2 regions of the Shigella dysenteriae genome follow, and region 2 is predicted to be linked to the other one. Evidence: predicted binding sites of a transcription regulator. Region 2 holds the regulator's gene; the other holds the start of a gene.
What was found. The regulator sigma-54, encoded in region 2, starts transcription at its own class of promoters, with help from an activator protein. The targets are predictions, from matches to a motif close to GTTGGCACANNTTTCGCTNT.
Positions count from the first base shown of each region.

Region 1: a site for sigma-54 is predicted at 5,943-5,962, ahead of hycA (formate hydrogenlyase regulator HycA). Genes of this name have one in related genera too.

Region 1 covers NZ_CP055055.1:3,638,219-3,649,991, forward strand. The annotation lists gene hycF (formate hydrogenlyase subunit HycF) at 1-225, opposite strand, end outside; gene hycE (formate hydrogenlyase subunit HycE) at 235-1,944, opposite strand; gene hycD (formate hydrogenlyase subunit HycD) at 1,962-2,885, opposite strand; gene hycC (formate hydrogenlyase subunit 3) at 2,888-4,714, opposite strand; gene hycB (formate hydrogenlyase subunit HycB) at 4,711-5,322, opposite strand; gene hycA (formate hydrogenlyase regulator HycA) at 5,447-5,908, opposite strand; gene hypA (hydrogenase maturation nickel metallochaperone HypA) at 6,120-6,470, shown strand; gene hypB (hydrogenase nickel incorporation protein HypB) at 6,474-7,346, shown strand; gene hypC (hydrogenase 3 maturation protein HypC) at 7,337-7,609, shown strand; gene hypD (hydrogenase formation protein HypD) at 7,609-8,730, shown strand; gene hypE (hydrogenase maturation carbamoyl dehydratase HypE) at 8,727-9,737, shown strand; gene flhA (formate hydrogenlyase transcriptional activator FlhA) at 9,811-11,773, shown strand, end outside.
Region 2 covers NZ_CP055055.1:4,246,023-4,257,795, forward strand. The annotation lists gene kdsD (arabinose-5-phosphate isomerase KdsD) at 1-338, shown strand, start outside; gene kdsC (3-deoxy-manno-octulosonate-8-phosphatase KdsC) at 359-925, shown strand; gene lptC (LPS export ABC transporter periplasmic protein LptC) at 922-1,497, shown strand; gene lptA (lipopolysaccharide ABC transporter substrate-binding protein LptA) at 1,466-2,023, shown strand; gene lptB (LPS export ABC transporter ATP-binding protein) at 2,030-2,755, shown strand; gene rpoN (RNA polymerase factor sigma-54) at 2,803-4,236, shown strand; gene hpf (ribosome hibernation promoting factor) at 4,259-4,546, shown strand; gene ptsN (PTS IIA-like nitrogen regulatory protein PtsN) at 4,664-5,155, shown strand; gene rapZ (RNase adapter RapZ) at 5,201-6,055, shown strand; gene npr (PTS phosphocarrier protein NPr) at 6,052-6,324, shown strand; gene yrbL (PhoP regulatory network protein YrbL) at 6,537-7,169, shown strand; gene mtgA (monofunctional biosynthetic peptidoglycan transglycosylase) at 7,166-7,894, opposite strand; gene elbB (isoprenoid biosynthesis glyoxalase ElbB) at 7,891-8,544, opposite strand; gene arcB (aerobic respiration two-component sensor histidine kinase ArcB) at 8,774-11,110, opposite strand; gene mnmL (tRNA modification radical SAM protein MnmL/YtqA) at 11,206-11,773, opposite strand, start outside.

The sequences.
Region 1 (11,773 bases), 610 kb from region 2:
GCAGCGCCCGAGATTAAACTCCCAGGCCAGCTCTCCTGTGGCGAGGTCAGTTTCAACCGTTAAGGCGTTTGACGGGCAGGCATTGACGCAGGCCGCGCAGCCGATGCACTGCTGCGGGTTCTGCTCTGGCTTACCACGGAAGTTTTTATCAACCGCAATCGGCTCCAGCGGATAAGACGAGGTCGCCGTGCCGGTTTTGATGACTTTTTTGATAAAGGTAAACATGGCGATTCCTTATTTCAGCGGCGAGTTTTTACGCTCAATGCTGTAACGCTCGAGTTCTTTGTACGGCACCACTTTGCTCTTCTTCTTACGCACATCGACCACGGTCATGCGGTCGGTACAGGAGTAGCAAGGGTCGAGGCTACCGATAATCAGCGGCGCATCGGAAACGGTATTGCCACGCAGCATGTAGCGCAGGGTCGGCCAGTTCGCGTAAGTCGCGGCACGGCAGCGCCAGCGGTACAGCTTCTGGTTGTCGCCGGTCATGCTCCAGTGGATATCATCGCCGCGCGGCGCTTCGGCAAAGCCCAGCGCAAAGCGGTGCGGAATGTAGGTAAAGCCTTCCACCATCAGTGGGCCACCCGGCAGGTTATCCAGACCGTAGTCGATCATGTTCAGCGCGGTATAGACTTCGTTGATACGCACTTTCAGACGGGAAATAACGTCGCAGCCCTGCTCGCTGTGGACTTCCATTGGCAGCAGGCCATAACCAACAAACGGGTGATCGGCGCGAGTATCGCGAGCGTGACCGCTGGCACGGACCATCGGGCCGACGTTACTGAAGTCGCGAGCGATTTCCGGGTCCAGACGACCAATGCCGACAGTGCGTTGTTCCATGTTCGGTGTGCTCAACAGCACATCCACCAGCTCCTGCACTTCACGACGCATCTGTTGCGCCAGCTGGCGGGTCTGGATCATGTCATCTTTCAGCAGATCGCGACGAATCCCGCCGATCAGGTTCAGGCCGTAGGTTTTACGCGCACCGGTAAGGATCTCTGCCATTTTCATGGAGGTTTCACGCACGCGGAAGAACTGCATAAAGCCGGAGTCAAAGCCGGTAAAGTGGCAGGCAAGACCGAGGTTGAGCAGATGCGAGTGCAGGCGTTCCACCTCCAGCAGAATGGCGCGGATCATCTGCGCACGTTCTGGCACCTGAATACCCATCGCGTTTTCCACCGACGTGGTGTAGGCGGTGCTGTGAGCAAAGCCGCAGATCCCGCACACACGGTCAGAGAGGAAGGTCACTTCGTTGTAACCCATACGGGTTTCCGCCAGTTTTTCCATGCCGCGATGAACGTAGAACAGACGGTAGTCGGCGTCGATAATGTTTTCGCCATCGACGAACAGACGGAAATGACCCGGTTCGTCAGAAGTGACGTGCAGCGGACCAATCGGCACGACGTTGTTTTTCTTGTCGCCCAGTTCGTTGATGAACTCGTAGGTTTCAGCATCGGTGGTCGGTGCCGGACGTTGACGATAATCCATGCTGTCTTTACGCAGCGGATAAAGTTCATCCGGCCAGTCATCCGGCAGCACCAGACGGCGTTCATCCGGCAGCCCTACCGGAATCAAACCGTACATATCGCGCACTTCGCGCTCGCCCCACACCGCCGCCGGAACGCGCGGCGTCACGGACGGATACTCCGGTTTGTTGGCATCAACTTCGACGCGAACCGTTACCCAACACTTGGTGCCCTTCTCCATCGACAGCACGTAATAAACGGCGTAATGACCATTCAGTTTGCGTTCGTCGTTACCAAACAGCACCGACAGCCAGCCACTCTGTTTGTAGTAAAGAAACTCCACCACTTCCGGCAGGTAGTTCACCTTTACGGTGACAGTCAGCTGATCTTTGGTCTGCCAGGCGTGGTCCAGCACGACGCCCGGAAATGCCTCATTCAGCGCGGCGAGATAATGTTGACCTAATTTTTCTTCAGACATGCTCAAACTCTCTTTAATCACGCCGCCAGCAAGGAGACGAACGCTAAAAATGCAAAGCCAAACCCAGCCCAGGTAATGCGCGGAGTAATATCAAGACGCAGACGGGCCATGCTGTTTTCGAACAGCGCGATAACCAGGACGCCGACCACCAGTTTGATGATGGCAATCACCAGCGCCAGCAGCAGCCCACCGACGGTGAAGGTTTCCATTTGTCCCCACGGAATAAACACCCCGACGAACATCTGCAGCACCACCAACTGTTTCAGGCTGATACCCCATTTCATGACGCCAAAGCCGCTGCCGCTGTACTCAGAGAGCGGACCTTCCTGCAACTCCTGCTCGGCTTCCGCCAGGTCGAACGGCAGTTTGCCCATTTCGATAAAAGTGGCGAACGCACAGGCACAAAGCGCCAGCACCAGCGGGATGCTCTGGCTCAGCGGCCAGTGATAAACGGTGTCGGTGATGTTGCTGATGTTGGTGGAACCGGCAACCTGTGCGGCAACCCACAGACCAAGCAGCAGCATCGGTTCGACCAGCACGCCAAGCATCGCTTCACGGCTCGCGCCGATAGCAGTAAACGGGCTACCGGTATCCAGACCGGAAATGGCAAAGAAGAAACGCGCGATGGCAAAGAGATACAGTAAGGTGATCAAATCGCCCAGTTGCGGCAGCGGAGAACCAACGGTCACCACCGGCAGCGCAGTAGCGATAGTCAGCATGACGCCCACCATCACATACGGCGTCAGGCGGAACACCCAGCCGGAGGCATCCGGGCCAACGCTCTGACGCCCCAGCAGTTTGATAATGTCGCGATACTCCTGCAACACGCCCGGCCCGCGACGGTTATGCAAGCGGGCGCGCGCCACGCGGGTTATACCGGAGAGCAGCGGCGCAACGGCAAATAACACCAGCGCCTGAATTAACGGATATAAAACACTCATTCTCAGGCTCCTCGTGAAACAATAATCACCACCAGTACCGCCAGTTCAACCAGCGCCATCCGGCGGAACAGCAACGCACTCCCCTCGCACTGCCAGCCCGGCACCAGCGACACCGGATTCAGCCATTTGCGCAGTTTCAGCACCGGCGCAAACGCCTGTTTCACCGGCATGGCAAAACCGTGAGCGGTAATCACCATTGATTTTTCGTGGTCGTAGCCGCACACCCAGGCCGCGCCGCGGGAACGCGATGGCAAACGATCGCCTTTGCAAATCGCCATAATGATGAATGGCAGCAGCGGGCAGGCAATCAGCAGCAACGTGATCATCGGTTGAGAAACGGTGGTGTTAGCAGGCTCCAGCGGCAGAGGTACAGCAGCAGAGAGCATCGGCAATAGCCACGGCGCAGCAACACCACCAATTACGCAGCAAATCGCCAGTGCCACTACGCTTACGCTCATCAGGAGCGGCGCACAGGTGGCGTTTTCGGCTTCTTTGGTACGCGGCGCACCGAGGAACGTGACGCCATAGACTTTCGCCATACACATCACCGCCAGCGCACCGGTAATTGCCAGACCCACAGCAAGCAGTGGCCCCAGCAGACGGGCAACAAACGCGCCACTATTGCTCAGTTTGAAAAAGGATTGATAGATAACCCATTCCCCGGCAAACCCGTTCAGCGGCGGCAGCGCAGCCATTGCCATCAACCCGACTAACATGGCGATGGAGATAACCGGCATTTTCTTGCCAATACCACCGAGTTTTTCGATATCGCGATGACCGGTACGGAACCAGACGCTCCCCGCCCCGAGGAACAGTACGCTTTTGAACAGGCTATGGTTAAGCAGATGGTACAGACCACCGACCAGGCCAAGAGCAATCAGCGCCGGTTGTTCGAGCGCGATACCCGTTACGCCAGCGCCCAGCCCCAGCAGGATAATGCCGATATTTTCCAGGGTGTGGTAAGCCAGCAGACGCTGGATGTTATGCTCCATCAGCGCATACAGACCACCGACGAACGCGGTGATCATACCAAGCACCAGCAGCACGATCCCCCACCACAGCGGTGCATTACCGCCCAGCAGTGACAGGGTTAAAATGCCCAGCAGGCCAATTTTCATGACTACCGTAGAAAACAACGCGGCAGCTGGCGCAGAGGCGTTCGCATGTGCCTGCGGCACCCAGCCGTGCAGCGGAATAATCCCGGCCAGCAGGCCAAAGCCAATCACACTGAGCAGCCAGATATCGGAACCGAGCGGCAGCTGTTGCATACGCATATCCAGCAGGCGCAGATCCAGCGTGCCGTAACGCTGCCACAGCAGCCAGCAAGCAATCGCCAGCAGCAGAGTGCCAAGACGCCCCAGCGCAAACCACAGTTTGCCCTCTTTGCTGTTGCTGGTGAGGAACACCGCACACAAGGCCATGACTTCGGCCATTACCACGAACATGCCGAGGTTGCTGGCAATGACGGCGCAGACGGCGGCAGCCATCAACATATTGATCTGCAAGCCGTTGCACTTCACCTGCGCGTGGCGATGCCAGTCAATGTTGTAGAGGCTGACAAACAGACCGCACAGACCGAGCGTAATCAGCCAAATCGCGTTAAGCGGAGAGATTTGCACATCGTAGCTTACCAGCGACAGCGCACCGCTCACGCCAACCGCGCCAGTCAGTACAGTGAAGCCCGCGGCTGCCGTATACAGACTACCAACCGCGCCGCCAATTCCGGCTATCCAGCCGCTTAGCGCCTTTTGAAAAGAAAAGAGAAATGCCAGAACAGCGGCGGCGACAAACCACGCCACGCCGCTATTGATCAGGGAAATTGCGCTCATTTAGCCTCTCCACTTTGAGCCTGCTGAAACAAGGTGAGATCGCCAAAGTCCGTGTTAAAGGTCAGCTCACGCTTACGTTTGCTGACGCGGGCGATATCGGTGTTATCCACCAGATGCAGGGCTTTAGTCGGGCACATCCGCACGCAGGCCGGACCTTGTTCATCAAAGCTACAAAGGTCACATTTTACGGCGATCGCGCGAATACCTGGCACCCAGTCAAGCAATGTGCTGACACGCGCCGGAGCAGGCGGTGCCGGTGGCGCTTTCGGGGTATTGGCGTTTGCCGGAATATCCAGCGGACGGCTGCCGGAAAATTCAATTGCGCCAAACGGGCAGGCGATGCCGCACAGTTTGCAGCTTACGCACAGGCTTTCATTCAACTGCACGGCCCCATCAACGCGGGTGATGGCGTTAACCGGGCAGACCACCGCGCAGGGTGCATCTTCACAGTGGTGACAGAGCTGCGGCGCAGATTCTTTTTCATTTAGCATCACTCTCAGGCGCGGCATTGATTGCAGGCCGTGCTGGCGATGCGTCTCTGAACAGGCGGCCTCACAAGTGTGGCAGCCGATACAGAGCGTGGAGTCAGCAATTACAAAACGATTCACCAGGCATTCCTCAGGTGATTGTCATTTTTGACGAAAACATGCCGATGAAATGTCATTTTCGACACTCATCGACACGCCCATCCCCAAACAGGCGTAACGCCTGCAAAACGGGCAAAGCCTCAGCTCATGCTGCCGGGCTTTGTCCCTTTACCAGTTGGCTTAAATTCACCGGCACATTGTTTTCAATAGCGGTGTATAAGCTGTCGTAAACGCCAGCGATTTTTTCGAGATAGTGTTCCAGAACCTGTTCGCGATCGCGGATGTTGACCTTGCCATCAATCATGCCGTCAATGCTCAGTTGTGCCTGCGCAATCCGCTGTTTGTCTTCGCCATCTTTTGTTTCGACGTAATACTCGATGGTGTGGCTGTTAAAGCCATCCGCCAGGGTGACGTAAATACGAAAATGTTCAAAAAGGACGAAACAGAGTTCTTTGTCCGGCGCGCAGCTCATGGCGTGATGCAGGCGCGCTTTCGATAACGTGATCCCCTGAACCAGCGAATTGCAGTAGATGTGCCACTGGTCCTGTAGGCGACGATGCCGCTGTGCGATGTAATCGGCTTTCTCGCTTATTTCCCAAATAGTCATTGTCAGGTTACCCGTTTAACAGAGATGCCAGCTTTAAGCATTTTTTGTGCCAACTTTTAATTTATTGTTATTAAAGAGATTTTTAAGCTAAAGATGAATTTCGTCGCCGTGTCGACGTGTCATTTCGACATCATCGACATTATTCACCGCAGGGATAATCAACACTGGCACAATTATTGCTTGTAGCTGGCAATAGTTAATGGGAGGCGATATGCACGAAATAACCCTCTGCCAACGGGCACTGGAATTGATCGAACAGCAGGCCGCAAAACACGGCGCAAAACGCGTAACTGGGGTCTGGCTCAAAATTGGCGCATTTTCTTGTGTCGAAACCAGCTCTCTTGCCTTTTGTTTTGATCTGGTTTGCCGCGGCAGCGTGGCGGAAGGTTGTAAACTGCACCTCGAAGAACAAGAGGCCGAATGCTGGTGTGAAACATGCCAACAGTATGTGACGCTACTGACCCAGCGCGTCCGCCGCTGTCCACAGTGTCATGGTGACATGCTACAGATTGTGGCAGACGACGGTTTACAGATTCGGCGGATAGAAATAGACCAGGAGTGAGCGATGTGTACAACATGCGGTTGCGGTGAAGGCAACCTGTATATCGAGGGTGATGAACATAACCCTCATTCCGCGTTTCGTAGCGCGCCATTTGCCCCGGCGGCACGCCCGAAGATGAAAATCACCGGCATTAAAGCGCCTGAATTTACCCCCAGCCAGACTGAAGAAGGCGACCTGCATTACGGTCATGGCGAAGCGGGCACTCACGCGCCGGGCATGAGCCAGCGCCGGATGCTGGAAGTCGAAATTGACGTGCTGGACAAAAACAACCGTCTGGCTGAACGCAACCGCGCGCGCTTTGCTGCCCGCAAGCAACTGGTGCTCAACCTGGTTTCCAGCCCTGGTTCCGGTAAAACCACCCTGCTGACGGAAACCTTAATGCGCCTGAAAGACAGCGTTCCGTGCGCGGTTATTGAAGGCGATCAGCAAACCGTGAACGATGCCGCACGCATTCGCGCTACCGGCACACCAGCGATTCAGGTGAACACCGGTAAAGGCTGCCATCTTGACGCACAGATGATTGCCGATGCCGCACCGCGTCTGCCACTGGACGATAACGGTATTCTGTTTATCGAAAACGTTGGCAACCTCGTATGCCCGGCCAGCTTCGATCTCGGTGAAAAACACAAAGTGGCGGTGCTTTCCGTTACCGAAGGTGAAGACAAACCGCTGAAATATCCGCATATGTTTGCCGCCGCCTCGCTGATGCTGCTCAACAAAGTTGACCTGTTGCCGTATCTCAACTTTGACGTTGAGAAGTGCATCGCCTGCGCCCGCGAAGTCAATCCAGAAATTGAAATCATCCTTATTTCCGCCACCAGCGGCGAAGGGATGGACCAGTGGCTGAACTGGCTGGAGACACAGCGATGTGCATAGGCGTTCCCGGCCAGATCCGCACCATTGACGGCAACCAGGCGAAAGTCGACGTCTGCGGCATTCAGCGCGATGTCGATTTAACGTTAGTCGGCAGCTGCGATGAAAACGGTCAGCCGCGCGTGGGCCAGTGGGTACTGGTTCACGTTGGCTTTGCCATGAGCGTAATTAATGAAGCCGAAGCGCGCGACACTCTCGACGCCTTACAAAACATGTTTGACGTTGAGCCGGATGTCGGCGCGCTGTTGTATGGCGAGGAAAAATAATGCGTTTTGTTGATGAATATCGCGCGCCGGAACAGGTGATGCAGTTAATTGAGCATCTGCGCGAACGTGCTTCACATCTCTCTTACACCGCCGAACGCCCTCTGCGGATTATGGAAGTGTGCGGTGGTCATACCCACGCCATTTTTAAATTCGGCCTCGACCAGTTACTGCCGGAAAACGTTGAGTTTATCCACGGTCCGGGTTGCCCGGTGTGCGTACTGCCGATGGGCAGAATCGACACCTGCGTGGAGATTGCCAGCCATCCGGAAGTCATCTTCTGTACCTTTGGCGACGCCATGCGCGTGCCGGGGAAACAGGGATCGCTGTTGCAGGCAAAAGCACGCGGTGCCGATGTGCGCATCGTTTACTCGCCGATGGATGCGTTGAAACTGGCGCAGGAGAATCCAACCCGCAAAGTGGTGTTCTTAGGCTTAGGTTTTGAAACCACCATGCCGACCACCGCTATCACTCTGCAACAGGCGAAAGCGCGTGATGTGCAGAATTTTTACTTCTTCTGCCAGCACATTACGCTTATCCCGACGCTTCGCAGTTTGCTGGAACAGCCGGATAACGGTATCGACGCGTTCCTCGCGCCGGGCCACGTTAGTATGGTTATCGGCACTGATGCCTATAATTTTATCGCCAGCGATTTTCAGCGTCCGCTGGTGGTCGCTGGTTTCGAACCCCTTGATCTACTGCAAGGCGTGGTGATGCTGGTGGAGCAGAAAATAGCGGCCCACAGCAAGGTAGAGAATCAGTATCGTCGGGTGGTACCGGATGCCGGTAACCTGCTGGCGCAACAGGCGATTGCCGATGTGTTCTGTGTCAACGGCGACAGCGAATGGCGCGGCTTAGGCGTGATTGAATCTTCTGGCGTGCACCTGACGCCGGATTATCAACGATTCGATGCCGAAGCACATTTCCGCCCGGCACCGCAGCAGGTCTGCGATGACCCGCGCGCGCGTTGTGGCGAAGTCTTGACGGGCAAATGTAAGCCGCATCAATGCCCGCTGTTTGGTAACACCTGTAATCCTCAAACCGCGTTTGGTGCGCTGATGGTTTCCTCCGAAGGAGCGTGCGCCGCGTGGTATCAGTATCGTCAGCAGGAGAGTGAAGCGTGAATAATATCCAACTCGCCCACGGCAGCGGCGGCCAGGCGATGCAGCAATTAATCAACAGCCTGTTTATGGAAGCCTTTGCCAACCCGTGGCTGGCAGAGCAGGAAGATCAGGCACGTCTTGATCTGGCGCAACTGGTAGCGGAAGGCGACCGTCTGGCGTTCTCCACCGACAGTTACGTTATTGACCCGCTGTTCTTCCCTGGCGGTAATATCGGCAAGCTGGCGATTTGCGGCACCGCCAATGACGTTGCGGTCAGTGGCGCTATTCCGCGCTATCTCTCCTGTGGCTTTATCCTCGAAGAAGGATTGCCGATGGAGACACTGAAAGCCGTAGTGACCAGCATGGCAGAAACCGCCCGCACGGCAGGCATTGCCATCGTTACTGGCGATACTAAAGTGGTGCAGCGCGGCGCGGCAGATAAACTGTTTATCAACACCGCGGGCATGGGCGCAATTCCGGCGAATATTCACTGGGGCGCACAGACGCTAACCGCAGGCGATGTATTGCTGGTTAGCGGTACACTCGGCGACCACGGGGCGACTATCCTTAACCTGCGTGAGCAGCTGGGGCTGGATGGCGAACTGGTCAGCGACTGCGCGGTGCTGACGCCGCTTATTCAGACGCTGCGTGACATTCCCGGCGTGAAAGCGCTGCGTGATGCCACCCGTGGTGGTGTAAACGCGGTGGTTCATGAGTTCGCGGCAGCCTGCGGTTGCGGTATTGAAATTTCAGAAGCGGCACTGCCGGTTAAACCAGCCGTGCGCGGCGTTTGCGAACTGCTGGGACTGGACGCCCTGAACTTTGCCAACGAAGGCAAACTGGTGATCGCCGTTGAACGCAACGCGGCAGAGCAAGTGCTGGCAGCGTTACATTCCCATCCACTGGGGAAAGACGCGGCGCTGATTGGTGAAGTGGTGGAACGTAAAGGTGTTCGTCTTGCCGGTCTGTATGGCGTGAAACGAACCCTCGATTTACCACACGCCGAACCGCTTCCGCGTATATGCTAATAAAATTCTAAATCTCCTATAGTTAGTCAATGACCTTTTGCACCGCTTTGCGGTGCTTTCCTGGAAGAACAAAATGTCATATACACCGATGAGTGATCTCGGACAGCAAGGGTTGTTCGACATCACTCGGACACTATTGCAGCAGCCCGATCTGGCCTCGCTGTGTGAGGCTCTTTCGCAACTGGTAAAGCGTTCTGCGCTCGCCGACAACGCGGCTATTGTGTTGTGGCAAGCGCAGACTCAACGTGCGTCTTATTACGCATCGCGTGAAAAAGACACCCCTATTAAATATGAAGACGAAACTGTTCTGGCACACGGTCCGGTACGCAGCATTTTGTCGCGCCCTGATACGCTGCATTGCAGTTACGAAGAATTTTGTGAAACCTGGCCGCAGCTGGCCGCAGGTGGGCTATACCCAAAATTTGGTCACTATTGCCTGATGCCACTGGCGGCGGAAGGGCATATTTTTGGTGGCTGTGAATTTATTCGTTATGACGATCGCCCCTGGAGCGAAAAAGAGTTCAATCGTCTGCAAACATTTACGCAGATCGTTTCTGTCGTCACCGAACAAATCCAGAGTCGCGTCGTTAACAATGTCGACTATGAGTTGTTATGCCGGGAACGCGATAACTTCCGCATCCTGGTCGCCATCACCAACGCGGTGCTTTCCCGCCTGGATATGGACGAACTGGTCAGCGAAGTCGCCAAAGAAATCCATTACTATTTCGATATTGACGATATCAGCATTGTCTTACGCAGCCACCGTAAAAACAAACTCAACATCTACTCCACTCACTATCTTGATAAACAGCATCCCGCCCACGAACAGAGCGAAGTCGATGAAGCCGGAACCCTCACCGAACGCGTGTTCAAAAGTAAAGAGATGCTGCTGATTAATCTCCACGAGCGGGATGATTTAGCCCCCTATGAACGCATGTTGTTCGATACCTGGGGCAACCAGATTCAAACCTTGTGCCTGTTACCGCTGATGTCTGGCGACACCATGCTGGGCGTGCTGAAACTGGCGCAATGTGAAGAGAAAGTGTTTACCACTACCAATCTGAATTTACTGCGCCAGATTGCCGAACGTGTGGCAATCGCTGTCGATAACGCCCTCGCCTATCAGGAAATCCATCGTCTGAAAGAACGGCTGGTTGATGAAAACCTCGCCCTGACCGAGCAGCTCAACAATGTTGATAGTGAATTTGGCGAGATTATTGGCCGCAGCGAAGCCATGTACAGCGTGCTTAAACAAGTTGAAATGGTGGCGCAAAGTGACAGTACCGTGCTGATCCTCGGTGAAACTGGCACGGGTAAAGAGCTGATTGCCCGTGCTATCCATAATCTCAGTGGGCGTAATAATCGCCGCATGGTCAAAATGAACTGCGCGGCGATGCCTGCCGGATTGCTGGAGAGCGATCTGTTTGGTCATGAACGTGGGGCTTTTACTGGTGCCAGCGCCCAGCGTATCGGTCGTTTTGAACTGGCGGATAAAAGCTCCCTGTTCCTCGACGAAGTGGGCGATATGCCACTGGAGTTACAGCCGAAGTTGCTGCGTGTATTGCAGGAACAGGAGTTTGAACGCCTCGGCAGCAACAAAATCATTCAGACGGACGTGCGTCTAATCGCCGCGACTAACCGCGATCTGAAAAAAATGGTCGCCGACCGAGAGTTCCGTAGCGATCTCTATTACCGCCTGAACGTATTTCCGATCCACCTGCCGCCACTACGCGAGCGTCCGGAAGATATTCCGCTGCTGGCGAAAGCCTTTACCTTCAAAATTGCCCGTCGTCTGGGGCGCAATATCGACAGCATTCCTGCCGAGACGCTGCGCACCTTGAGCAATATGGAGTGGCCGGGTAACGTACGCGAACTGGAAAACGTCATTGAGCGCGCGGTATTGCTAACACGCGGCAACGTGCTGCAGCTGTCATTGCCAGATATTGCTTTACCGGAGCCTGAAACGCCGCCTGCCGCAACGGTTGTCGCTCAGGAGGGCGAAGATGAATATCAGTTGATTGTTCGCGTGCTGAAAG
Region 2 (11,773 bases):
CGCATGTTAAGAAAACGGCCAGTCTGCGTGACGCGTTACTGGAAGTTACCCGCAAAAATCTTGGTATGACTGTCATTTGCGATGACAATATGATGATTGAAGGCATCTTTACCGACGGTGATTTACGCCGTGTCTTCGATATGGGCGTGGATGTTCGTCAGTTAAGTATTGCCGATGTGATGACGCCGGGGGGAATACGCGTGCGCCCTGGCATTCTGGCCGTTGAGGCACTGAACTTAATGCAGTCCCGCCATATCACCTCCGTGATGGTTGCCGATGGCGACCATTTACTCGGTGTGTTACATATGCATGATTTACTGCGTGCAGGCGTAGTGTAAAGATTCAAGGATAAACAACAATGAGCAAAGCAGGTGCGTCGCTTGCGACCTGTTACGGCCCTGTCAGCGCCGACGTTATAGCAAAAGCAGAGAACATTCGTCTGCTAATCCTCGACGTTGATGGCGTACTGTCAGATGGCCTGATTTATATGGGCAATAACGGCGAAGAGCTGAAAGCGTTCAATGTTCGTGACGGTTATGGCATTCGTTGTGCGCTCACCTCTGATATTGAAGTCGCTATCATTACCGGGCGAAAGGCTAAACTGGTAGAAGATCGTTGTGCCACATTGGGGATCACTCACTTGTATCAGGGGCAGTCAAACAAACTGATCGCCTTTAGCGATCTGCTGGAAAAATTGGCGATTGCCCCGGAAAATGTGGCTTATGTCGGCGATGATCTCATCGACTGGCCGGTAATGGAAAAAGTAGGTTTAAGCGTCGCCGTGGCCGATGCGCATCCACTGTTGATCCCGCGCGCCGATTACGTGACGCGCATTGCTGGCGGTCGTGGCGCAGTGCGCGAAGTTTGCGACTTATTACTCCTGGCGCAGGGCAAACTGGATGAAGCCAAAGGGCAATCGATATGAGTAAAGCCAGACGTTGGGTTATCATTGTGCTATCACTGGCGGTTCTGGTGATGATCGGCATTAATATGGCCGAAAAAGACGATACCGCCCAGGTGGTCGTCAACAACAATGATCCCACCTATAAAAGCGAGCATACGGACACGCTCGTCTATAACCCAGAAGGGGCGCTAAGCTATCGATTGATTGCTCAACACGTTGAATATTATTCCGATCAGGCCGTTTCGTGGTTTACGCAGCCGGTACTTACCACGTTTGATAAGGATAAAATCCCGACATGGTCCGTAAAAGCAGATAAAGCCAAGCTGACCAATGACCGGATGCTCTATTTATATGGACACGTTGAAGTCAACGCACTCGTGCCGGACTCTCAACTTCGCAGAATCACGACGGATAACGCGCAGATCAATCTGGTGACGCAGGATGTTACCTCTGAAGACCTCGTCACGTTATACGGAACAACATTTAACTCCAGCGGTCTGAAAATGCGCGGCAACTTACGCAGCAAGAACGCCGAGCTGATTGAAAAGGTTAGAACATCCTATGAAATTCAAAACAAACAAACTCAGCCTTAATCTTGTGCTTGCCAGCTCACTTCTGGCCGCCAGCATTCCGGCATTTGCCGTAACCGGAGACACTGATCAGCCGATCCACATTGAATCGGACCAGCAATCTCTTGATATGCAAGGCAACGTGGTTACCTTTACCGGTAATGTCATCGTCACCCAGGGCACCATCAAAATTAATGCCGACAAAGTGGTCGTTACCCGTCCGGGCGGCGAACAAGGTAAAGAAGTGATTGACGGCTACGGTAAACCGGCAACGTTCTACCAGATGCAGGACAACGGTAAACCCGTTGAAGGTCACGCTTCCCAGATGCACTACGAACTGGCAAAAGATTTTGTCGTTCTGACGGGTAATGCTTATCTGCAGCAGGTCGATAGCAACATTAAGGGCGATAAGATCACTTACCTGGTGAAAGAGCAGAAAATGCAGGCTTTCAGCGACAAAGGCAAGCGTGTAACCACCGTTCTGGTGCCGTCGCAGCTGCAGGACAAAAACAACAAAGGCCAGACCCCGGCACAGAAGAAGGGTAATTAATTCGTTATGGCAACATTAACTGCAAAGAACCTTGCAAAAGCCTATAAAGGCCGTCGCGTGGTAGAAGACGTCAGCCTGACCGTCAACTCCGGGGAAATTGTCGGTCTGCTGGGGCCAAACGGTGCCGGTAAGACCACCACTTTCTATATGGTTGTTGGCATTGTGCCGCGCGATGCGGGCAACATCATTATTGATGATGACGATATCAGTCTGCTGCCTCTGCATGCACGCGCGCGCCGCGGTATCGGCTATCTGCCACAGGAAGCCTCCATTTTCCGTCGCCTCAGCGTTTACGATAACCTGATGGCGGTACTGCAAATTCGTGACGACTTGTCTGCTGAACAACGTGAAGACCGCGCGAACGAGCTGATGGAAGAGTTTCACATTGAGCACCTGCGTGACAGCATGGGGCAGTCACTCTCCGGGGGTGAACGTCGCCGTGTAGAAATTGCCCGCGCACTGGCTGCGAATCCGAAATTTATTCTGCTCGACGAACCGTTTGCCGGGGTTGACCCGATCTCGGTTATCGACATTAAACGCATCATTGAGCACCTGCGCGACAGCGGCCTGGGCGTGCTGATCACTGACCACAACGTGCGTGAAACACTGGCGGTTTGTGAACGCGCTTATATCGTCAGTCAGGGGCATTTGATCGCCCACGGCACGCCTACAGAAATCTTACAAGACGAACACGTTAAGCGTGTATACCTTGGGGAAGACTTCAGACTCTGATAGGGTAGAAGTTTGCGACGTTTTAGCAGGAGAGTACGATTCTGAACATGAAGCAAGGTTTGCAACTCAGGCTTAGCCAACAACTGGCGATGACGCCACAGCTCCAACAGGCAATTCGTCTGTTGCAGTTGTCGACGCTGGAACTTCAGCAGGAGCTACAGCAGGCGCTGGAGAGTAATCCGCTGCTTGAGCAAATCGACACTCATGAAGAAATCGACACCCGCGAAACGCAAGACAGTGAAACGCTGGACACCGCCGACGCGCTCGAACAAAAAGAGATGCCGGAAGAGTTGCCGCTCGATGCCAGTTGGGACACCATTTACACCGCTGGTACACCATCCGGCACCAGCGGTGACTACATTGACGACGAGCTACCGGTCTATCAGGGCGAAACGACGCAGACCTTGCAGGATTACCTGATGTGGCAGGTCGAGCTGACACCGTTTTCCGACACTGACCGCGCTATTGCTACCTCTATCGTCGATGCCGTTGATGACACCGGTTATCTGACTGTCCCGCTGGAAGATATTCTCGAAAGTATGGGCGATGAAGAGATCGACATCGACGAAGTTGAAGCCGTCCTTAAGCGGATCCAACGGTTTGATCCGGTCGGTGTGGCGGCAAAAGATCTGCGTGACTGCCTGCTGATCCAACTCTCCCAATTCGATAAAACCACGCCGTGGCTGGAAGAGGCCAGACTGATCATTAGCGATCATCTCGATCTGTTAGCCAATCACGACTTCCGCACTTTAATGCGCGTCACGCGTCTGAAAGAAGATGTGCTGAAAGAAGCCGTCAATCTGATCCAGTCGCTCGATCCGCGCCCCGGGCAGTCGATCCAGACTGGCGAACCTGAGTATGTCATTCCAGATGTGCTGGTGCGTAAGCATAACGGTCACTGGACGGTAGAACTCAACAGTGACAGCATTCCGCGTCTGCAAATCAACCAGCACTACGCCTCGATGTGCAATAACGCGCGCAACGATGGTGACAGCCAGTTTATCCGCAGCAATCTGCAGGATGCCAAATGGTTGATCAAGAGTCTGGAAAGCCGTAACGATACGCTACTGCGCGTGAGTCGCTGTATCGTTGAACAGCAGCAAGCCTTCTTTGAGCAAGGCGAAGAATATATGAAACCGATGGTACTGGCCGATATCGCCCAGGCTGTCGAAATGCATGAATCGACGATATCTCGCGTGACCACGCAAAAATACCTGCATAGTCCACGAGGCATTTTTGAACTGAAGTATTTCTTTTCCAGTCACGTCAATACCGAGGGCGGCGGCGAAGCTTCCTCTACGGCGATTCGTGCGCTGGTGAAGAAATTAATCGCGGCGGAAAACCCAGCGAAACCGTTGAGCGACAGCAAGTTAACCTCTTTGCTGTCGGAACAAGGTATCATGGTGGCACGCCGCACTGTTGCGAAGTACCGAGAGTCTTTATCCATTCCGCCGTCAAACCAGCGTAAACAGCTCGTTTGACCCAACCGATAAGGAAGACACTATGCAGCTCAACATTACCGGAAATAACGTCGAGATCACCGAGGCACTGCGCGAATTTGTTACAGCCAAATTTGCCAAACTTGAGCAATATTTTGACCGAATCAACCAGGTCTATGTTGTTCTGAAAGTGGAAAAAGTCACCCACACCTCAGATGCAACACTGCATGTAAACGGTGGTGAAATTCATGCCAGCGCGGAAGGTCAGGACATGTACGCTGCCATTGATGGCTTAATTGATAAGCTGGCACGCCAGTTGACCAAACATAAAGATAAACTGAAACAACACTAATTGTCCGGGCAATTAGCATGTGCATGGCGGCCTGTTGTGCGGCACAACGGGCCATTTGTACGGTTAATGCTCCGAGCCTGTTCCACTGTTTGAGTGGGCAGGTTCTTAGGTGAAATTATGACAAATAATGATACAACTCTACAGCTTAGCAGTGTTCTTAACAGGGAATGTACGCGAAGCCGCGTCCACTGTCAGAGCAAAAAACGCGCCCTGGAAATCATCAGCGAGCTGGCGGCGAAACAACTTAGCCTGCCGCCTCAGGTGGTTTTTGAAGCTATCCTGACGCGGGAAAAAATGGGCAGTACCGGTATCGGCAATGGTATTGCCATTCCGCATGGCAAACTGGAAGAAGATACTCTGCGTGCCGTTGGCGTTTTCGTTCAGCTCGAAACGCCTATAGCTTTCGATGCCATCGACAACCAACCGGTGGACTTACTTTTTGCCCTGCTGGTGCCGGCAGACCAAACTAAAACGCACCTGCATACTCTGTCGCTGGTGGCGAAACGTCTGGCGGACAAAACCATCTGCCGCCGTTTACGCGCAGCCCAGAGCGATGAAGAGCTGTATCAAATCATTACGGATACCGAAGGTACTCCGGATGAAGCGTAGTTATTCGGTAATGTCTCTTTTAGACGTTGTGAGGAGAAACAGTACATGGTACTGATGATCGTCAGCGGACGTTCAGGTTCAGGTAAATCTGTCGCCCTGCGTGCGCTGGAAGATATGGGTTTTTACTGCGTGGATAACCTTCCCGTAGTGTTGTTACCCGATCTGGCTCGAACCCTGGCCGATCGCGAGATTTCTGCCGCCGTCAGCATTGATGTTCGTAATATGCCGGAGTCACCAGAAATATTCGAACAGGCGATGAGTAACCTGCCTGACGCTTTCTCACCGCAACTCCTGTTCCTGGATGCCGACCGTAATACCTTAATTCGTCGTTACAGTGACACGCGCCGACTGCATCCGCTTTCCAGCAAAAACCTGTCGCTGGAAAGTGCTATCGACAAAGAAAGCGATCTGCTGGAGCCTCTGCGTTCGCGAGCGGATCTGATTGTCGATACCTCAGAAATGTCCGTTCACGAGCTGGCAGAAATGCTGCGTACCCGTCTGCTGGGTAAACGTGAACGCGAACTGACAATGGTCTTTGAGTCTTTCGGCTTCAAACACGGTATCCCTATCGATGCAGATTACGTCTTTGACGTGCGCTTCTTGCCGAACCCGCACTGGGATCCGAAACTGCGTCCAATGACAGGTCTTGATAAGCCTGTCGCCGCGTTCCTCGACCGCCACACAGAAGTACACAATTTTATCTACCAGACGCGAAGCTATCTTGAGCTATGGTTACCTATGCTGGAAACCAACAACCGTAGCTACCTGACGGTCGCCATTGGTTGTACCGGCGGGAAGCACCGTTCGGTGTATATTGCAGAGCAACTGGCTGACTACTTCCGCTCGCGCGGTAAAAACGTCCAGTCACGCCATCGTACGCTGGAAAAACGTAAACCATGACCGTCAAGCAAACTGTTGAAATCACAAACAAGCTGGGCATGCATGCCCGGCCTGCAATGAAGCTGTTTGAATTAATGCAGGGTTTTGACGCTGAAGTGCTGTTACGTAATGACGAAGGCACCGAGGCTGAAGCCAACAGCGTTATTGCGCTGCTGATGTTGGATTCTGCCAAAGGACGGCAGATTGAAGTTGAAGCGACCGGTCCACAGGAAGAGGAAGCACTGGCCGCCGTTATCGCCCTCTTTAACTCTGGTTTTGATGAAGATTAATCTTCATCACTTTGACATTCAAATCCCTTCAAGCTCCCCCGGCAATAAGAAAAGCGCGTACTGAAATCGTTCTCAATCAACGTCAATTGTACATTTTGTGCGCTTTTCACTTTCAGAAGAACCTTAAGAAAACCTTAAGAGGCATTGTTTAGGTTTTGTTTAAGTTAATCGACCATACTGGAGATCGTCAGAAAATATTTCCAGGAGATGGCATGATTCGCTTATCTGAACAAAGTCCCCTGGGCACCGGAAGACATCGGAAATGTTATGCGCATCCGGAAGATGCCCAACGCTGTATCAAGATTGTCTACCATCGTGGCGATGGTGGCGATAAAGAGATCCGTCGTGAGTTAAAGTACTACGCGCATCTTGGTCGCCGGTTAAAAGACTGGAGTGGAATACCGCGCTATCACGGTACCGTCGAGACGGATTGCGGAACCGGTTATGTTTATGATGTGATTGCCGATTTTGACGGCAAGCCCTCCATTACGCTGACCGAATTTGCTGAACAATGCCGTTACGAAGAAGACGTTGCACAACTGCGCCAATTACTGAAACAGCTGAAGCGTTATTTGCAGGATAACCGTATCGTGACGATGTCGCTGAAGCCGCAGAATATTCTCTGTCATCGCATCAGTGAGTCAGAGGTTATCCCCGTCGTCTGCGACAACATTGGTGAAAGCACATTGATTCCACTGGCGACCTGGTCGAAGTGGTGTTGTCTGCGTAAGCAAGAGCGGTTATGGAAACGATTTATCGCCCAACCGGCGCTGGCTATTGCCCTGCAGAAAGATCTGCAACCTCGTGAGAGCAAAACGCTGGCCCTCACTTCGCGCGAAGCTTAATCCAGCTGGTGTTGTTGCATAAACGGCTCACCGCCTAACTGATACATCTGCCGTAAAATCCACGCCTGACGGCTGCGCACGTAGCCCGATGGTGCGGAGACTTTGAAACGAAGTGGATTAGGTAATACAGCTGCCAGTAAGGCAGCTTCCGATCGGGTAAGTTTGCTCGCGGGTTTGTGGAAATAGCGTTGTGCCGCAGCTTCGACGCCAAACACACCGTCGCCAAATTCGGCGATATTCAGGTAAACCGTCAGGATACGCTTTTTGCTCCAGACTGTTTCTATCCCCAGCGTTAATCCGGCTTCCAGCCCTTTTCGAACCCAGCTACGCCCATCCCATAAAAAGAGATTTTTGGCCGTCTGCTGAGAAATCGTTGAAGCACCGCGAATACGGTTTTCATTGCGCTCGTTGTGCGCCAGGGCTTTCTCAATGGAAGCAACATCAAAGCCCCAGTGCTCAGGAAATTTCTGATCTTCTGCGGCAATCACCGCCAGTCCCATCCACGGCGAGATTTGATCCATACTGACCCAGTCAGAATGTGCCACGTAACGAAAATTGCCATGCAGCCAGGCGCTGACCTGTCGCTCGACCATTACCGCTGAGAAAGGAACAGGCGCAACGCTAAACAACGCGATGCCCCCGCCCCAGAAAACGGCGAGGACAACCATTAACCGCAGAAGAAAACGGCGAACGAAACTAAACACCGTTAAGCGGCTTTTACTCATTCAGCCAGAACCAGCACGCGGGAAACCAGCTTATCAATGCCGCTCGCCGCTTCTGCAATGTTCTGCGCCAGCATATATGCCGGGGTGGTGACAATCTTATTGTCTTCATCAACCACGATATCATCGACAGGACACGGCACATGCTCCGCGCCCATCTCTTCCAGCACTTCTGCGGTATCGATATCAGTACCGATGGTCAAACGCAGCGGGAAATCGAAAATTTTCGGCAGCATCGCCGGGGCAATACACATAAAACCAAGCGGTTTTCCGGCCTGATGCATCGCTTGTGCCAGCGCCTTTAATTCACGGTCAACGGTGCATTCGCGACCAAGACTGGCAAAATTGCTTAAATTCTTTGCCGCGCCAAACCCCCCCGGCACAATCAACGCATCCAGTTCAGCGGCATCGGCCTGGGCCAGAGGACGGATTTCACCGCGCGTTATTCGTGCCGCTTCAATCAGCACATTGCGCGTTTCCGTCATCGCTTCGCCAGTTAAATGATTGATAACATCAACCTGCTGCTTATCCGGTGCAAAGCAGACCGCCTGCGCACCGCTGCGTGAAATAGCTAACAACGTCAACACCGCTTCATGAATTTCAGAACCGTCATAGACGCCGCATCCGCTCAGAATTACGCCAATTTTCTTCATTGTGATCATCCTTTCGCAATTGACTGAAACACATTAATTTTTTTAATAAAAATGGTACGCATCACACATTTAACTGATTCATGTAACAAATCATTTAAGTTTTGCTATCTTAACTGCGTGCGGCCTGAAAAACAGTGCTGTGCCCTTGTAACTCATCATAATAATTTACGGCGCAGCCAAGATTTCCCTGGTGTTGGCGCAGTATTCGCGCACCCCGGTCTAGCCGGGGTCATTTTTTAGTGGCTTTTGCCACCCACGCTTTCAGCACTTCTACGTCGTGACGCCACTCTTCTTTCATCTCTTCAATCCATTCACCGACGTTATCTTCCCAGGCAGGAAGGTCAGGAGACTGAATTTGCTGACCCAGCTGTTGCAGATGGCGTAACCCCACTGACCCCGCCGCACCTTTAATTTTATGTCCTTCCTCAACAATGCCTTTTTTATCCTGCGCCGTCAGATTCGACTCCAGCACGCTGACATAGCCCGGCATCATCTTCTCAAACACCGCTAACCCGTCGGTGATCAGCTTCGGTCCTACAAGTTCGAGATACTGTTCCAGCATGGGAATATCGAGCAATGCTTCTGATTTACTGTTCTCTTCTGTCGTCACCGTACTCTCCTCATCATCCTGGGTATCCCAGAATTTCTTGATCATCGCGGTTAGCGCCGGAACAGAAAGCGGCTTACTCAGCACATCATCCATTCCAGCATTGAGGTACTCTTGTTTGTCTTTCAACACGTTAGCGGTTAAGGCCACCAGCGGCGGTAAATCCTCGCGCGGATAACGCTTCGTCAGTTCACGAGAGATATCCAGCCCGGTCATATCTGGCAACTGAATATCCAGCAACACCAGGTCGTATTCGCCCGGTTTAAACATCTCCAGCGCCGCCTTGCCGGTCATGGCGACATCAACGCTGTTACCTAATTTTTCCAGCACAGAACGCGCGACAATCACGTTCAGTTCAATGTCTTCCACCAGCAGCACATTCAGCGCCGGTAAAGGCATATCGTCTTCATCAAACGCATCATCGACCTCTTCTGCTACCGACGGCGCGTGGATCGTCAACGTAAAGGTTGAACCTTTACCCTGTTCGCTGGTAACCGTAATATCGCCGCCCATATTTTTCGCCAGACGACGAGAAACGGCCAGACCAATACCGGTGCCGGTGGCAGGTTTACCGCCATGACTGTCTTTCACCTGATAATACATGGCGAAGATTTTATCCAGCTCATCCTGCGGAATGCCGATACCAGAATCTTCCACTTCAAAATGCAGCATATCGCCTTCATCGTAGCGCACGCGCACGGTAACCTGGCCTTGCTGGGTGAATTTGACGGCGTTACTGATGAGGTTCCACAGGATCTGCCGTAAACGCGTCCCGTCGGTAATGACCTGATGCGGTAATGGCAGCGTCGGCTCCAGATTAAAGCGCAATCCTTTTTGTTGCGCCTGCAAGGCGGAGAGATTTTCCAGATCGGCAAGGAAGCTGGTGAAATCAACCGGCTGATTATCAAGCTGGACCTTGCGCCGTTCCATCTTATCCATGTCGATAATATCGTTGAAGATATTCCCCAGCGTGACGGCCGAAACATGGATAGTTTTGAGATATTTTTCCTGCTCGGCGGTGAGTTCGGTATCCAGTAGGATGCGGCTCAGGCCGACGATACCGTTCAGCGGTGTACGCAATTCGTGACTGATGGTGGAAATAAACGTCGTTTTGTCGCGGCTGGCGCGTTCAAGCGCATCCTGATACCGCTTACGCTCGGTAATGTCGCGACCAAAGCCCATCAAACCGTGACGTTTACCCACGCGGTCGTAGTACGGCACTTTACGAATTTCAAAGCAGGCTTTGCGTCCGTCGGGATAATCCAGCCACTGCTCATAGGTCAGTGACACATTATGACGGAACACTTTTTCATCGGTTTCAATGACTTTCGCAGCGGCTTCCGGTGAGTAAACATCAGCAGGTTTCAGATGAACCAGTTGTTTTTCGCTTTTTCCGGTCAGCAGCTCCATCGCGCGGTTACAGCCGGAAAACTCTTTATCTTCGTTACGATAAAAAACCAGGTCGGGTGAAGCATCAAGGAAGGAACGTAAGAATGAGGATTGCTGCTCGAGCTGAATTTGTGTCTCTTCGCGCTCTTTGATTTCAATTTTCAGTTGGCCGAAGGTTTCCTGCAGTTCTGCTTCCGCTTTTTCACGAACGGCAATTTCCTGATTTAGCTGGGCAATATTATCTTTTAACTGAACGTTGAGGCTCAAATCGCGCTCGCGCATCTCCTCCAGTTTTTGCACCAGCCGTGACAGACGTTGTCGTGACTCCTCCAGTTGCTCGACGACCACCGATAGAAAGTAGACCGCCCACGGCGTAATCAGCAAACCAAAGAAGATAGAACGAATAACATCAATGCTTTCGACCTGACCATGCAGCACCATGGTTACCGCCATTTGTACCACAATGGCAAGAACGACGAGGGCCAGCGCCAGCAACATTGAGAAGCGCACCAGACCTAACTTCATCATCAGGTCAACATAATACTGCGCCAGCAGACGAATTTGCTTCATTAGGGAATTCCTTCACGACAACCTGCCCCAATAATACCCAATTCTGACAGTTACGTTATAAATTGTGTGAGAAATGCGGAATTCCCCTCAATGACCTACTCCGTAGGAGGTAGCCACGGACGTCCCAGCGCCGATCCCTGTACGCCATGTTCATTCAGATAGCGATCCAGCTCGACCATTCCCGTCCATCGATTTTCGCACCACAGCGGAGCAAGCAGCGTCGGGCGACGGGCGCTGGCGGAAATGCGGTGGTAGATCACTTCCGGTGGCGTATGGCGAATCATTTCTCCGGCAGTGAGTGTGTAATCCTCCAGTTCAATACCGTTCAAACGCCCCGCTTCCCAGGCTTTCGCCATAATGCTGCCTTTCACAATATGCAGCGGATGCAGCTTTATGCCGTCCACGCCGGTTTCAACCACGCGCTCCAGCGTTTGCAAACATTCAGCCTGCCCTTCGCCAGGCAGGCCGACAATTAAGTGGGAACACACCTTCAGCCCGCGCTGACGTGCCAGCTGGGTTGTACGCTGATAACAGGCAAAATCATGGCCGCGGTTGATGCGATGCAGTGTTTTGTCGTGGGCGGTTTGTAGCCCCAGCTCCAGCCACACTTCGTAACCCTGGTCCTTATATTCGCAAAGCAGATCCAGCACCGCATCCGGCACG